3 regions of the Caulobacter sp. 1776 genome follow, and region 3 is predicted to be linked to each of the others. Evidence: predicted binding sites of a transcription regulator. Region 3 holds the regulator's gene; each other region holds the start of a gene.
What was found. The regulator LexA, encoded in region 3, represses DNA repair genes until DNA is damaged. The targets are predictions, from matches to a motif close to ATGTTCNCNANNTGTTCT.

Region 1 (5,156 bases), 290 kb from region 3:
AAGATCGAGGCCAGCGACACGCTCGAAACCCTCGCCGACAAGATCAAGAAGGCTTCGGGTTATCGCGCCAAGGTCGAGGTCGCGACCAACGGCAACAGCCGGGTGCTGAAGATCAGTCCGGCCACGAACACTTCGACGATCGAGATCGTGGCCGGCAAGGGCGGCTCCGACGTTCTGAGTTCCCTGGGCCTAGCCGGCGGCGTGGTGCGCGCCACCAAGACCGACGACGGCAAGACCGTCTCGGCGGACGGCAGCGGTCCGGTCTACGGCCTGAGCTTGCCCCCCGAACTGGACCTGACCAGCGAAGCGGGGCGCAAGAACGCCAGCATGGTCATCCAGCGCGCCATGTCGGCGGTGCGCAGCGGCTATCGCGAGATCGCCGACACGGCGATGGGGATCAAGAGCGACGGTTCGGCGGGCGCGGGCAAGACGGGTGGCGAGGTGCCGGCCTATCTGAAGAACCAGATCTCGAACTATCAGGCGGCTCTGACCCGCCTCACCGGCGGCTGATCGGCCGCTTTCCGCCCCGTCGTGCTTGAAAGCGTCATCGACGCGTCGTAGCCAGGGGCATGGACTTTCTGAAAGATCGACGGATCATCCTGGCTGGCGGCGCGGCGCTCGCCTTGCTGGCGGGCCTGGGCATCGCCGTGGCGCTCATGACGGGCCACGACAAGAAGCCGGACGAGGCCCCTCCGGCCTCGCGCGCCGGGCTGATCGTCGAGACCGGACGCGACGACGACAGCAAGCTGGATCCCGCGCGGCCGCTGCGCTGCTTCGTGGGCGGGACCTTCGTCGGCGAGATCACCCTGGCCGAGTGCGCCAAGAAGAACGGCGTCGCCACCGGCGCCCTGGACGTCGGCGTCGACGAGACCGGCGCCCTGGCCGCCGCCGACCAGGCCGGCACGGTCCTGACGCCGCTGCCGCCGACCCCGACCGTCACCGCGCCCGCCGCGACAACGCCCTCGAGCCCCGCCTCGCCGTCGACGCCGACCAGCGCCTCGGCCAACGCCCCGCTGGGCGCCTGCTGGCGTTACGCCGGCAACGAATGGCGGCGCCTGCCCGGCGACATCACCCTGAACGCCTGCGCCCAGCAGCTGTTCGGCGGCCGCTGCGAGCGTTCGGGCGGCGCCACCTATGGCCGCTGGGGCGAGGAGACGCTGCGCCTGGTGCCGGGCCGCGTCGAGATCTCGTCGGACAACCGCAGCTTCCACACCGCGTTCGATCAGGGCCCCAACTGCTCTATCCCGAACGGCTGATAGGTTTATAAGTGTAATCCATGAAGCAGACCGTCCTCGCCGCCGCCGTCGTCCTCGCCGCCTCGAGTCTCGCGCTCGCCGGTTGCCAGAAAGAAATCAAGGCGCCGTTCGAGACGGGCGTCTGTTTCCACGTCGCGACCAACAAGGACAAGACGCTGCGCTTCAACCCGGTGGCCACCAACGTGCCGCAGCTGGAGGAGTGCGCGGCCACGCTGGAAGGCATGCGCATCCGCTTCGTGCGCTTGGGCCAGTCCAATAGCCAGGGCATGGTCGGCGCCTATCAGGGCTCCTTCATCTTCATCGAGAAGGAAGGCATCTACGTCGGCCAGACCTATGATGGGCCGCGCTTCATGTCGCTGGTCCGCACGGGCGATGGCCGTCTGGCCGTGCCGGGCGCGATCCGCCGCGTTCCGGCCCAGTAGAGCTTAAACCGCGAGGGCAGGGCGCTTCGTCCGTCCACAACCGTTTTTCTCGTCCACAAGAACATTGTGAGAACAAAACTTGCATCGGCGTTAGCTGGCCGTTAACGTCTCGCCTCAGATTCCGGCGCGAGGGTCGCCGGGCGAGAGCAAGGTCAAGTGATGGCGGGAAGCGTCAACAAGGTCATTCTGGTGGGCAATCTCGGGGCCGACCCCGAAATCCGCAGCCTGGGTTCGGGCGACCGCGTCGCCAATCTCCGCATCGCCACCTCCGAGAGCTGGCGCGATCGCACCAGCGGCGAGCGCAAGGAGAAGACCGAGTGGCACCGCGTGGTCATCTTCAACGACAACCTGGTGAAGGTGGCCGAGCAGTACCTGCGTAAGGGCTCGACCGTCTACATCGAGGGCGCGATCCAGACCCGCAAGTGGACCGACAACACTGGCGTCGAGAAGTATTCGACCGAGATCGTGCTGCAGAAGTTCCGCGGTGAGCTGACCATGCTGGGCGGTCGCGGCGACAGCGCCGGCGCTTCGGCGGGCGGCGGCGACGAATACGGCGGCGGCTATTCGGGCGGCGGCGGTTCCAGCTTCGGCGGTGGCGGTCAACGCAGCCAGCCCAGCGGCCCGCGCGAGAGCTTCTCGGCCGACTTGGACGACGAAATCCCCTTCTAGAGATGTGAAGGCCGTGCAGCGGCCGCTGACAGCCGACGACGGCGCCTTCACGGGGGCGAGCGGCGGGCGAACCGGGGACGGGCGCCCGCCGCTTTCGTGTGAGATTCTCGGGGGCGCAGCGTCGTCGCTACGCGCGGAGGTCGGAGGGCCGTTCCCAGCGATACCGCACCACGTCCGTCTCCCGTCCGCCGGGAACGACTTCGGCGTACCGCGCGACTTCCACACCGCCCTTGCGCCGGTAGAAGCCCAGCGCCGCCATATTGGGCGCGTAGACCTCGAGATGCAGCGCGGCGCCGTCGTGCTCCTCGACCAGCCATCGCGCCACGCTGGCCAGCAGGGCCGAGCCCAGGCCGCCGCCCTTGCGCTCAGGCGCGACATGCAGGTTGTCGAGCAGAGCGCCGATCTCGGGTTTCAGGCGAAACGAGGCGTAGGCCAGGCCGATCGGCGCGCCGGCCTCCATAGCCGCTAGGATCAGGTCGGTCGCCGGATCAAACGTCGCGAACCGCTCGCGCCAGACCGCGCGCGAGACGTCGAACAGCTCATGATCGAGATAGGCGTCGCCATAGAGGCCGCGATAGGCGATCCGGCGGCTGCGGGTGTGCAGGTCGGCGATGGCGTCCGCGTCATTTCGGGACGCCCCGAGTCGGGCGATGTGCGGCTTCACGGACGCCAGGAGAAGCGTTCCGCGTCGCGAAGACAAGCGGCGGCAATCGTCCGGCCGCGGCTCAACTCGCGGATTTCCGGCGCCGATGCCCGAAAGCTCGCCAAGACCGTCGAGCGGACAACGTTGTCATTGGAATTATTTGCCGAATTCTCTTGTTACCGCTTGGAACGCGAACCGCCAGTGGACGCGTTCTTGGACGAAGTGCTAGTGAAACGCCCGGATATTGCACTGCGGGATCACAACAAAGCAGCGCTGTTCCAAGGCGAGACGACCCCCATCAGAGGGGCGCGGCCATTTTTCACTTATCGCAGGGTGAACACGAGATGCCGGTAGATACGCTCACGAAGGCCCGCTGGGTCTATGCTTTCGGTGGAGGCGGCGCGGACGGCGACGCCTCGATGAAGAACCTCCTCGGGGGCAAGGGGGCCAATCTCGCGGAGATGTCGTCCCTGGGTCTGCCGGTGCCGCCAGGCTTCACGATCACCACCGAGGCCTGCGTCCACTACTACGCCAACGGCAAGCAGTACCCGGCCGAGCTGGCCGACCAAGTCAAGGCTGGCCTCGCTAAGGTCGAGGAAATCACCGGCAAGTCGTTCGGCGATGTCGCCAATCCGCTGCTGGTCTCGGTGCGCTCGGGCGCCCGGGCGTCGATGCCGGGCATGATGGATACGGTGCTGAACCTGGGCCTGAACGACGAGACCGTCGAGGGCCTGGCCAAGCTGTCGGGCGATCGCCGCTTCGCCTATGACAGTTATCGCCGCTTCATCCAGATGTACTCGAACGTCGTGCTGAACCTCGAGCATCACATGTTCGAGGAGATCCTGGACGATCACAAGGATCGCCTGGACGTCCATGTCGACACCGGCCTCACGGCCGACGACTGGGCCGAGGTGATCAAGGACTACAAGGCCGCCGTGCGCGACCAGCTGGGCAAGCCTTTCCCGCAGGACGCCCAGGAGCAGCTATGGGGCGCCGTCGGCGCCGTGTTCGCCAGCTGGATGAACGATCGGGCCAAGTTCTATCGCCGCATGCACGACATCCCCGAAAGCTGGGGCACGGCCGTGAACATCCAGTCGATGGTGTTCGGCAACATGGGCGACACCTCGGCGACCGGCGTGGCCTTCACCCGCAACCCGTCGAATGGCGACAACCGCCTGTACGGCGAGTTCCTGATCAACGCCCAGGGCGAGGACGTGGTGGCGGGCATCCGCACCCCTCAGTCCCTGACCAAGGCCGCTCGTGAGGAGATGGGCGACGTCGCCCCCTCGATGGAAGAGGCGATGCCGGAGGTGTTCGCCCAGTTCAAGTCGGTCGTGGAGACGCTGGAGCGTCACTACCGCGACATGCAGGACATCGAGTTCACCGTCGAGCGCGGCGTGCTCTATATGCTGCAGACCCGCAACGGCAAGCGCACGGCCAAGGCCGCGCTGAAGATCGCGGTCGACATGGCGGCCGAGGGCGTGATCAGCAAGGAAGAGGCCGTCGGTCGCGTCGAGCCGGCTTCGCTGGACCAGCTGCTGCACCCGACCATCGATCCTTCGGCGCATCGCGACGTGATCACCACGGGTCTGCCGGCCTCGCCCGGCGCGGCGACCGGCAAGATCGTGTTCGATAGCGACGCGGCCGAGAAGGCCGCCGCCAATGGCGAGTCGGTGATCCTGGTGCGCGAGGAGACCTCGCCCGAGGACATCCACGGCATGCACGCCGCGCGCGGCATCATCACCGCCCGGGGCGGCATGACCAGCCACGCCGCCGTCGTGGCGCGCGGCATGGGCCGGGCCTGCGTGTCCGGGGCCGGCGATGTCTCGATCTTCCCCAAGGAAGGCCTGTTCCGGGCTCGTGGCCGCGAGTTCAAGGCCGGCGAGATCATCACCATCGACGGCTCGACCGGCGAGATCCTGGCCGGCGCGCCGAAGATGATCGAGCCCGAGCTGACCGGCGACTTCGCCACCCTGATGGGCTGGGCCGACCAGGTCCGCCGCCTGAAGGTGCGCGCCAACGCCGAGACGCCGCTGGACGCCAAGACCGCCCGCCAGTTCGGCGCGGAAGGCATCGGCCTGTGCCGCACCGAGCACATGTTCTTCGACGACACCCGGATCGCCGCCGTGCGCGAGATGATCCTGGCCGACGACGAGCAGGGTCGCC
Region 2 (5,156 bases), on a different contig from region 3:
TCTCTCTTTCGTCCCCCACCGTCATCCCGCGCCTTGTGCGCGGGACCCATCGCTAAGCTTCCGCGCGAGCGCTTCATCCCGCTCCGCACTTGCGGCGGACAAATGGGTCCCGCGCATAAATGTTCAGACCGGGGAGATGCCTGACGGGTGTTCGGGGAGATGGCTGACACATGATTGGCTGGATGAGGCTCTTGAGGAGGCCTTGGCGCGAGGTGTCGGCGATGGAAGAGCGGCGAGCGTTCGTGAGGCTTGCGATGCTGGAGGGGGCGAACCGGCGGGAGTTATGCCGTCGGTTCGGGATCAGTCCGGAGGCTGGGTACAAGTGGCTGGCGCGGGCGGCGTTGGGGGATGAGGCGCTGCCTCCTCCTCCGGCCCTCCGGGCCAACACTCCCGAACGAAGAACCACGATCAAAAGAGTAGGCCGCCTGGCATGGGGTCCAGGCGGCCTGAAATCGCGGCCCTCGCGGCGGTCCGGCCGCGGGCGTGTTGAAGGCGGGGAACGCCCGGGGTCGGGCGAAGGCCGCGAAACCCTTGGGAGGATTATTCCTCCTCGCCGTCCTCGGGACCGCCGACCAGGAGCTCTTCCTCGATCTTCTGCGACGACTTGCGGACGGCCGCCTCGATATCGGCGGCGACGTCGGGATTGGTCTTCAGGAACTCGCGGACATTGTCGCGACCCTGGCCGATGCGCTGGCTGCCGTACGAGAACCACGAGCCGGCCTTGTCGATGATCCCGGCCTTGACGCCCAGGTCGATGACTTCGCCCAGCTTGGAGATGCCCTCGCCGTACATGATGTCGAACTCGACCTCGCGGAACGGCGGGGCCACCTTGTTCTTGACCACCTTCACGCGGACATTGTTGCCGATGATCTCGTCACGGACCTTCACCGAGCCGGTGCGGCGGATGTCCAGGCGCACCGAGGCGTAGAACTTCAGCGCATTGCCGCCGGTGGTCGTTTCCGGGCTGCCGTACATCACCCCGATCTTGTGACGGATCTGGTTGATGAAGATGACGATGGTGTTGGCCTTGTTGATCGAGGCGGTCAGCTTGCGCAGCGCCTGGCTCATCAGACGGGCCTGCAGGCCCGGCAGGCTGTCGCCCATCTCGCCTTCGATTTCGGCCTTCGGGGTCAAGGCCGCGACGGAGTCGATCACGACGATGTCGACGGCGCCCGAGCGCACCAGGGTGTCGGTGATCTCCAGGGCTTGTTCACCGTTGTCGGGCTGCGAGACCAGCAGGCTGTCGAGATTGACGCCCAGCTTGTGCGCGTACGACGGGTCGAGCGCGTGTTCGGCGTCGACGAAGGCGGCGGTGCCGCCAGCCTTCTGGACCTCGGCCACCACGTGCAGGGCCAGGGTGGTCTTACCGGAGCTTTCCGGCCCGTAGACCTCGATGATCCGGCCCTTCGGCAAGCCGCCGATGCCGAGCGCGATGTCCAGGCCGAGCGAGCCGGTGGAGACGGACTCCATCTCGACCTTGCCCTTTTCGCCCAGCTTCATCACCGAGCCCTTGCCGAACGCGCGGTCGATCTGGGCGAGAGCCGCCTCTAGCGCGCGTTGCTTGTCGCCTTCTTCTTTGCCCACGAGTTTCAAAGCCGCCTGACTGGTCATTGGTTGTCCGCCTCTATCCCATGATTCCGGCCGCTCGATCGGCGCTTCCCGCGCCGCGTCCCAACGACCTGTGGAACATGTCAAAGGCGTACATGCTTTGTTCCAGGTTCGCAAGATGTTCTCGTGCATAGAAACGACCGTTTCTGACGTAGGCGAAAAGGTCGCGGCGGTGAACCGGATATGAGGACGGCGCTCTGTCCGCGCGCAACGGCTCCTTAAGCCCCGCCATGGCAGCTTCCCGCCTTCTTGGGGGCTGCCGTCTTGTCGATCGATCCACGTCGCCTTTTGGGCCTGGCGTTCGCCAGCGCCGACCTTCTCGTCGAGCTGCAGAGCGGCCGCGTGCGCCTGGCCCTAGGCGCGGCGCAGAAGGTGATGGGCTTGAACGAGGCCGGTCTGACGGGCCAGTCCTGGTCCGACCTGTTCCATTCCGACGACCAGCCGCTGATGGACGCGATGATCAGCTGCGCCGACGACGGCGTGCGGCGCGGCCCCGTCGTGCTGCGCCTCGCGGGCCACGGGGAGCGCCACGTGCGCGTCATCCTGCGCGCCCTGCCGGAGAACGACGGCCGCGTCTCGTGCGCCGTGACGGCCGCCCAGCCGGCCGGTCCGCCCCTGCCCGCCGGCGGCCTGCAGCCGCGCGAGTCGTTCGACGACATCGCCAATGGCCTGTTCGAGGCCGCCCGCGTCACCGGGCTGGAGCTGGAACTGGCCATGGTGGAGATCGCCGGGCTGGGCGCGATGCGGGAGGGTCTGACGCCGAGCGAGGCCGCCGCCCTGGACGTCCGCGTCGCCGGCGCCATTCGAGCCGAGTCGCACGGCGGTTCGGCCGCCACCCGCCTCTCGCCCGACCGCTTCGCTCTGCTGCGCCAGCGCGACGACCGTCCCGAGACCATGATCAAGCGCCTGACCCGCATGGTCAGCGCCGACGCCCACGCCCATGTCGTGCCGGTGGAGGGCGGCGCCTCGTCCCGCGCCATGCGGGCCCTGCGCTACGCCCTCGACGACTTCTTGCGCGAAGGTCTCAAGGACATGCCGCCGATGACCCTATCGGAGGCGATGAACCGGTCCGTGAAGCGGACCCTGGCCCGCGCCGGCGCCCTGGGCGTCGCGGTCACCCAGCGGCGCTTCACCCTGGCCTACCAGCCGGTGGTGTCGTTGACGACGGGCCTGGCCCATCACCACGAGGCCCTGGTCCGCTTCGAGGACGGCGGCAGCCCGTTCGCCCTGATCCGCATGGCCGAGGAATTCGACCTGATCGAGGAGCTGGACCACGCGATCGTCGAGCAGGTGGTCAAGAAGCTGGCCAACGACCCGGAGCGCAAGCTGCGGTTGGCGGTGAATGTCTCGGGTCGCACGATCGGCAACGAGACCTTCGTCGACCACGTCGGTCGCCTGCTGGCCAAGCACGACGAGGCCAAGGGCCGGCTGATCTTCGAGATCACCGAGACCTGCGCGATCGACAATCTGACGGTCGCCAACCAGCATATTCAGAGCCTGCGCGGCATGGGCTCGATGGTCTGCCTGGACGATTTCGGCGCGGGCTCGTCCTCGTTCGCCTACCTGCAGCAGTTGAGCCTGGACATCGTCAAGATCGACGGCCGCTATGTCCGCGAGCTGGCCGACAACGGCCGCGACGGGGCGCTGGTGCGTCGGCTGGTCGAGCTGTGCCGCGACCTGAAGATCCGCACCGTGGCCGAGATGGTCGAGACCGTCGAGGTCGAGGACATCGTCCGCGCGGCCGGCGTCGACTTCGCCCAGGGCTGGCTTTACGGCAAGCCGGCCGACAAGCCGGCGCCGGCCCTGCGGCCCAGCGCGCCGGTCAAGGCCGTGGCGCGCCGGGCGGGAGCGTCGGAGAGCTGGAGCTAGGCTTTACAGGCCTTCACCGAAATCACACGTCATCCCGCGACTTGTTCGCGGGACCCATTTGTCCGCCGCGGGTGCGGAGCAAGTACTCTTCCTCACGGGGAAGCTGAACTATGGGTCCCGCGCATGAAGCGCGGGATGACGGCGAGTATTTAGTAAGCTCTCCGGATCAAGCCTTGCCGCCCTTGCTGACGATGTAGTCGTCGATCACCCGTTCCAGCGTGGTCAGCGGGGTCATGCCCGAAAGCAGGCCCGCGTCGTGGAATTCGCGGATGTCGAACTTCTTGCCCAGGGCCTTCTGAGCCTTGGCCCGGGCGCGCAACCAGGTGATCTTGCCGATCATGTAGCTGCAGGCCTGGCCCGGCCATACGACATAGCGCTCGATCTCGGTGGTCGCGCCGCTTTCCTCGTCGCCCATGGTCTCGGCCATGTACTTGATGGCCTGCTCGCGGCTCCATTTCTTGGCGTGCATGCCGCTGTCGACCACGAGGCGGACGGCGCGGAACAGGGCGTCGTGCAGCATGCCCAGATGACCGCGCGGGTCCGTCTTGTAGATGCCCATCTCGACGGCCAGCTGCTCGGCGTAGAGCGCCCAGCCCTCGGTGTAGCCCGAGAAGCCGATGACCTTGCGGATCATCGGCAGGCCCTTGGCCTCGTTCGAGATCGACAGCTGCAGGTGGTGGCCCGGAACGCCCTCGTGCACCGTCAGGGTGGTCAGGGTGAACTTGGCCTGCTCCTTGGTGTCGCGCAGGTTGATCCAGTAGATGCCCGGACGCTTCCCATCCAGCGAGGGCGAGTTGTAGTAGCCGCCCGGGGCGCCGGCCTCGATGGCCTTGGGCACGCGGCGGATCTCCAGCGGCGCCTTCGGCAGCGCGCCGAAATAGGCCGGCAGCTGCTTCTGGATCCAGGCCGCCTTGACGTTCAGGTCCTTGATCAGCTGTTCCTTGGCCGGGTCGGTATTGTCGTAGACGTCCTTGCCCAGCTCGGCCATGCGCTCGCCGACGCTGCCCTTGGTCATGCCGATGCTCTTGAACAGCTTGTCGGCCTCGGCCGAGATCGACTTGACCAAATCGAGGCCCAGCTGGTGGATCTCGTCCGGGGTCATGTTCGAGGTCGTGTAGTTCTTCAGCGACACGGCGTAGTAGTCGCCGCCGTCCTTCAGCCGCCACACGCCCGCGTCGTGCGTGGCCTTGCCGCGGACGCTCTCCATCAGCGCGATCTGGCGCTTCAGGGCCGGCAGGACCGAGTTCTCATAGACCTTCGAGGCCTCGCCCGCCCAGTCGCCGGCGATGTTCTTTTCCTTGGTGCGGCGGGCGATCGACTTGACCAACGGCGCGTCGGCCGTCGGGGTGTCGGCGAAGGCCTTCATCTGGATCAGGGTCTTGTCGATGATGAAGTCGGGCGGGATCACGCCATCGGCCATGTCCTGCTTGGCCAGGGCGGTCTCCTGGTCCATCAGGCGGGCGAAGCCCTCCATCCGCGACAGGTAGGCGTCGGCGTCGGCCTTGGTCTCGATGCTGTGCTGGGTGTCCAGGAAGTCCGGCATCTGCTGGTAGCTGCCGGTCAGTTGGCTGAGGATGTAGGGCGCGCCCGAGCCGCCGCCGCCGTAGCTGAACTTCTTGTTGCCCTCGTCCTGGATGGCCAGCACGAACTCGACGGTGTCATAGTTGGCCGCGTCCATG
Region 3 (5,156 bases):
CGCCTACAAGCGCGAAGAGGTCGTCGACCGCAAGCGTCGGCGCACCCAGGCCGCGCTAGACGCGGCCGCCCGCAACGCCTCGTCGCCTCGGGGCTTCAAGCAGGCTCTGATCGCTGGCCACGCGCCCGGCAAGCTCGCCCTGATCGCCGAGATCAAGAAGGCTTCGCCGTCCAAGGGTCTGATCCGCGCCGACTTCGATCCGCCGGCCCTGGCCCGCGCCTACGAAGCCGGCGGCGCGGCCTGCCTGTCGATCCTGACCGATAGCCCCAGCTTCCAGGGCGCCGATCCTTATCTGATCGACGCGCGCGCGGCGGTCTCCCTGCCCTGCATCCGCAAGGACTTTCTCGTAGACCCCTGGCAGGTGGCCGAAAGCCGCGCCCTGGGCGCCGACGCCATTCTGGTGATCCTGGCCATGATCGACGACGTCCTGGCCGCCGAGCTGATGTCGGAGGCCAAACGGCTGGGCATGGACGCCCTCGTGGAGGTCCACGACGAAGCCGAGATGGCCCGAGCCGGCGCCCTGGGTTCGGACCTCGTGGGGATCAACAACCGCGACCTGAAGAGCTTCGTCGTCGACCTGGCCGTCACCGAGCGCCTAGCCGCCCTGGCGCCCCGGGACGCTCTGCTGGTCACCGAGAGCGGCGTCTTCACTCACGACGACGTCGTGCGGATGGAGGCGACCGGCGCCAAGGCCATGCTGGTCGGCGAAAGCCTGATGCGCCACGCCGACGTCACGGCCGCCACCAAGGCCTTGCTGGGCTAGGCGCCACGATTTGGCCAAGCTTGCCGTCCTACGCTTGACGGAACCGGGAGACGGACGAATGACGACGAAACCACGCTGGGCCGAGGGCCTGATCGAGACCGCCAAGACCGTCGCCCTCGTGTTGATCGTGTTTCTAGTCCCGCGCACGGTGTTCTGCCAGCCGTTCACGATCCCGTCGGAGTCGATGCAGCCCACCCTTCTGGTCGGCGACTACGTCCTGGTCTCGAAATATCCCTATGGCTGGAGCCGCCACTCGATCACCTTGAGCCCGCCGGTCGGTCACGGCCGTCTGATGGGCAAGGCGCCCGAGCGCGGCGACATCGTCGTCTTCAAGAAACCGTCCGACGGCCGCACCGACGTGATCAAGCGGGTCATCGGCCTGCCGGGCGACCGCATCCAGGTGACCCAGGGCGTACTGCGCATCAACGGCGTCGCCGCCACCCAGACCCTGACCGGGATCGACGCCGACGGCGCGCCGGACGCCTATCCGATCCCCGTGCGCCACCTGCGCGAGACCCTGCCGAACGGCCGGACCTACGCCACCAACAGCTTCGGCGCCGACACCCCGGCCGCCAACACAGGCGTCTATACCGTGCCGGCCGGCTGCTATTTCGTGATGGGCGACAATCGCGACAACTCGGCCGACAGTCGCTTCAATCCGGGCTCGACCGCCAAGGGTTATGCCTCCTGTCCCTGGGACGTGGCGCGAGACGCCGACCTACCGCCGGAACTGGGCATGGGCTTCATCCCGGCCGAGAACCTGGTCGGCCGCGCCGAACGCGTGCTGTTCTCGTGGAACGGTCACGGCCTGCGGCTGGATCGCACCTTCCGCAAGCTGCCCGCGCCCAAGGTTGGCTAGAGCCCGGCGCGCCGCTAGGGTCCGGCCCGCTTCGGATCGAAAGGGAATCGGATGCGGGACGGCTCTTTCCTGGCGGCGCTGCGTAACGCCACGCCCGCGCCGCTGCGCCCGGTTCTGGGCCGCCTGCGCCGCGCCTTGAGCGGCGCGCCCGCCGTCGTTATCGAGCCGCCGGTCGACCCCAACGCGGTCGCCGCCCCGCAAGAGCTCTGGCACCTGGTCGGGGCCGCCGACGCCGACTTCGTCCGGGTCGGTCAGGAGTTCAAGCGGCTGTTCATCGAGGCCGGACTGCAGCCGCATCACGCCATTCTCGATGTCGGCTGCGGCATCGGTCGCGCCGCCGCGCCCCTGGTCGACTATCTGGACGAGAACGGCCGGTACAGCGGCTTCGACGTGATGGCCCAGGCCATCGCCTGGTGCAAAGCCAACATCGCCGTCGGCGATCCACGCTTCGACTTCATCCACGCCGACATGCACAGCGACCGGTACAATCCGGAAGGCTCGCAGCCGGCCAGCGCCTTCGTCTTCCCGTATTCCGACGCCAGCTTCGACTATGTCTGGCTAGGCTCGGTGTTCACCCACCTGCTGACCGAGGACAAGGACCAGTTCTCGCGCGAGATCGCCCGGGTGCTGAAGCCCGGCGGCATCAGCATCGTCTCCTGGTACCTGATCGACGACGAGGCCCGCGACAATACCGGCAACGGCCAGATCGCTTTCGATTTCGTCCACGCCCTGGACGGCTGCTGGACCGCGACGCCGGACCTGCCCGAGTCGGTGATCGGCTACGACCTTGAGCCGGTCCTCGTTCAGTACGACGAACTGGGTCTCGACGTGCTCAACCAGGCCCTGGGGGTCTGGCGGCGTCAGCCCATGCAGGACCAGGATATCATCGTGGCCCGCAAGCGCGCCTGAAAGCTTTCGTTAAGCTTTTGATTCTGGTGGCTATTTACCGCGTCGCCGGACGTAGCTGTTGATTTTACTGATCTTTCCGACCCGCCGTGGCCGTGACTTGACTTTGACGCGGAACGCCTAGAGAACATTCGCAAGGTTTGCGGTTTGTTCCGCGCTCCAGCCGAGGTCGCCATGCTCACCCGTAAGCAGCACGAACTGCTGATGTTCATCCACGAGCGGATCAAGGAGACCGGCGTCTCCCCCTCGTTCGACGAGATGAAGGAGGCCCTGGATCTGGCCTCGAAGTCGGGCATCCACCGGCTGATCACCGCCTTGGAGGAGCGCGGCTTCATCCGCCGCCTCGCCCACCGGGCCCGAGCGCTTGAGGTGGTGAAGCTGCCGCAGCAGGCCACGACCGCGGCGCCGCCCAAGGGACGGGGCGCCTTCCGCCCGCAGGTGTTCGAAGGCGGTGGCGCGCCGCCCCCGGCCCAAACGACCGCGGCCCCAGCCAACGACAGCCGCGAGCTGCCGATCCTCGGCAAGATCGCCGCCGGCACGCCGATCGACGCCATCCAGCACGAGCGCGAGCGCCTGCCAGTGCCCGAGTCGATGCTGGGCGGCGGCGAACACTATGTTCTCGAGGTCCAAGGGGACTCGATGATCGAGGCCGGCATCCTCGACGGCGACTACGTCATCATCAAGAAGGGCGACACCGCCACCTCGGGCGAAATCGTCGTCGCCCTGGTCGGCGAGGAAGCCACCTTGAAGCGCCTGCGCAAGAAGGGTGGCTCGATCGCCCTGGAAGCGGCCAACCCCAAGTACGAGACCCGCATCTTCGGCCCCGACCAGGTCGAGGTGCAGGGCAAGCTGGTCGGCCTGATCCGCCGGTATCACTAACGTTATTCTGTCATCCCGGCGAAAGCCGGGACCGCCGCAAGCTCGGCGTTTCCGGCGGTCCCGGATCGGTCCTTTAGACCGTCCGGGATGACACTTGGAACTAGGCCTTGGGCGTCAGACGCCCCTCCTCCGCCAGCAGCTTGGCCGTCTTGTCGAAGCCGGCCCAGGCGGCGGCGGCCAGCGAACCGCCGGTGCTGACCCGGCGCACACCCAGCGCCCCCAGGCTGTCGACCGACATCTCCGCCCCCCAGAACAGGACGTTGACCGGCTTGGGCGCGACGGCCTCAACAATGGCCTTGATCTCATCGGGATCGGTGACCGCCGGCGCGTAGAGAACATCGGCTCCGGCCGCCGCGTAGGCCTTGAGGCGCTCGAGCGTCGGAGCCAGGTCGCGAACGCCCCGCAGGTAGCCCTCGGTGCGCCCGACCAGCATCACGTCCTGGCCGGAGACGTCGATGGCGGCCCGGGCGGCTTTGAGGCGCTCCACGGCGACCGGAAGGTCATAGAGGCCGGTTCCCGACCAGTCCTCGATCGACAGGCCCGCGACGCCGGCCTCGATGGCCAGGGTCACATTCTCGCCGACGCCCTCGGCGGTGTCGGAGAAACCGTTCTCGAAGTCGGCATTCACCGGCAGGTCCGTGACGGCGCAAAGATAGCGCAGGTGTGCGACCACCTCGTCGCGGGTGACTTGGCCGTCGTCCTTACCCATCGCCCAGGCCATGCCGGCGCTGGTCGAGGCCAGGGCCTTGAAGCCCAGCTTCTGAAGCCGCTTGGCGCTGCCGGCGTCCCACGGATTGGGCAGGGCGAAGCAGCCTTCGGCATGCAGCGCGCGGAAGGCCGCGCGGCGGGCGGCGAACGGATTGGACATGGCTACTCCTCCGAGGCGCGTTGGCTCGCGCTCATGACGACGCTTAGCGTCAGGGTGTGACATGGGGTGTCAGCAGGCCGCTCCAAGGGCGGTCGCCGCGCAAGGGCTGGGCCCAGACGATGCGCCAGCCATCCGGGCGGCGATAGAGCTCCGCGGCGCCGCCTCGAGCGAAATCCTCGGCTGTCAGCAGCACCGCGTCGGCGCACAAAGGCGGGATCCGTTCCGGCGCAGCCGCGCGGACCACCACCACCTCACTGCGCACGCAAAGGCCTGACAGCGTCTCGGCGTCCGGCGTCTTGCGGCTCCAGGCGATCGATAGCCGGACCGGAGCCCCCAGAGCCGGGGCGCAGGTGCGCTTGTCACAGGCATAGAGGCTCCAGGTCGCTGGGGTCAGGCCCCGTCGCCGCGCCCACAGCTCGGCCCCAAACCGCTTGGCGTCGGTGCGCAGCAGCACGGCGGCGTCGCCCGAGCGCACCGCCGCTGTCGCCCCGTCGGCGGCGATCCAGGCGTCCGGCGGCGCGGGTCTTGGCCACAGGGCGACGGCCAGGGCCAGCGGCGCGCCGATCCAGCGCAGCTTGCCGCGCCACAGGCACAGGATCATCAGGCCCAGAAATGCGACCACCAGCACCTGTGGGGGCGCGCTTGCCACGATCCGTTGGGCGCCGTGCGCATCGGCGAAGCCGTTGGCGATCCCGACCATGGCGTCGATCCCCCAGCCGGCCACGGCCAGGAAAGGCGCGCCCAGGCCGAATGGCTCGAGCAGGGTCCCGATCGCCAGGAACGGCATGATCACGAACGAGGACAGGGGCGCGACCGCCAGATTGGCCGGCAGACCCCAGACCGCGACGCGGTTGAAGTGCTGCATGGCGAATGGCGCGGTC

Region 1: a site for LexA is predicted at 1,737-1,754, ahead of ssb (single-stranded DNA-binding protein). Genes of this name have one in related genera too.
Region 2: a site for LexA is predicted at 1,716-1,733, ahead of recA (recombinase RecA). Genes of this name have one in related genera too.

Annotation. Positions count from the first base shown of each region.
Region 1 is NZ_JBEPMI010000007.1:73,448-78,603, forward strand. It holds gene ABIC66_RS19040 (autotransporter outer membrane beta-barrel domain-containing protein) at 1-510, shown strand, start outside; gene ABIC66_RS19045 (hypothetical protein) at 570-1,256, shown strand; gene ABIC66_RS19050 (hypothetical protein) at 1,277-1,678, shown strand; gene ssb (single-stranded DNA-binding protein) at 1,838-2,347, shown strand; gene ABIC66_RS19060 (GNAT family N-acetyltransferase) at 2,475-3,011, opposite strand; gene ppdK (pyruvate, phosphate dikinase) at 3,335-5,156, shown strand, end outside.
Region 2 is NZ_JBEPMI010000005.1:214,097-219,252, reverse strand. It holds partial or broken gene ABIC66_RS14685 (helix-turn-helix domain-containing protein) at 183-359, shown strand; gene recA (recombinase RecA) at 541-1,611, opposite strand; gene ABIC66_RS14675 (sensor domain-containing phosphodiesterase) at 1,873-3,477, shown strand; gene ABIC66_RS14670 (DUF885 domain-containing protein) at 3,644-5,156, opposite strand, start outside.
Region 3 is NZ_JBEPMI010000007.1:362,052-367,207, forward strand. It holds gene trpC (indole-3-glycerol phosphate synthase TrpC) at 1-763, shown strand, start outside; gene lepB (signal peptidase I) at 822-1,622, shown strand; gene ABIC66_RS20235 (class I SAM-dependent methyltransferase) at 1,674-2,531, shown strand; gene lexA (transcriptional repressor LexA) at 2,703-3,407, shown strand; gene ABIC66_RS20245 (isocitrate lyase/PEP mutase family protein) at 3,508-4,275, opposite strand; gene ABIC66_RS20250 (ComEC/Rec2 family competence protein) at 4,325-5,156, opposite strand, start outside.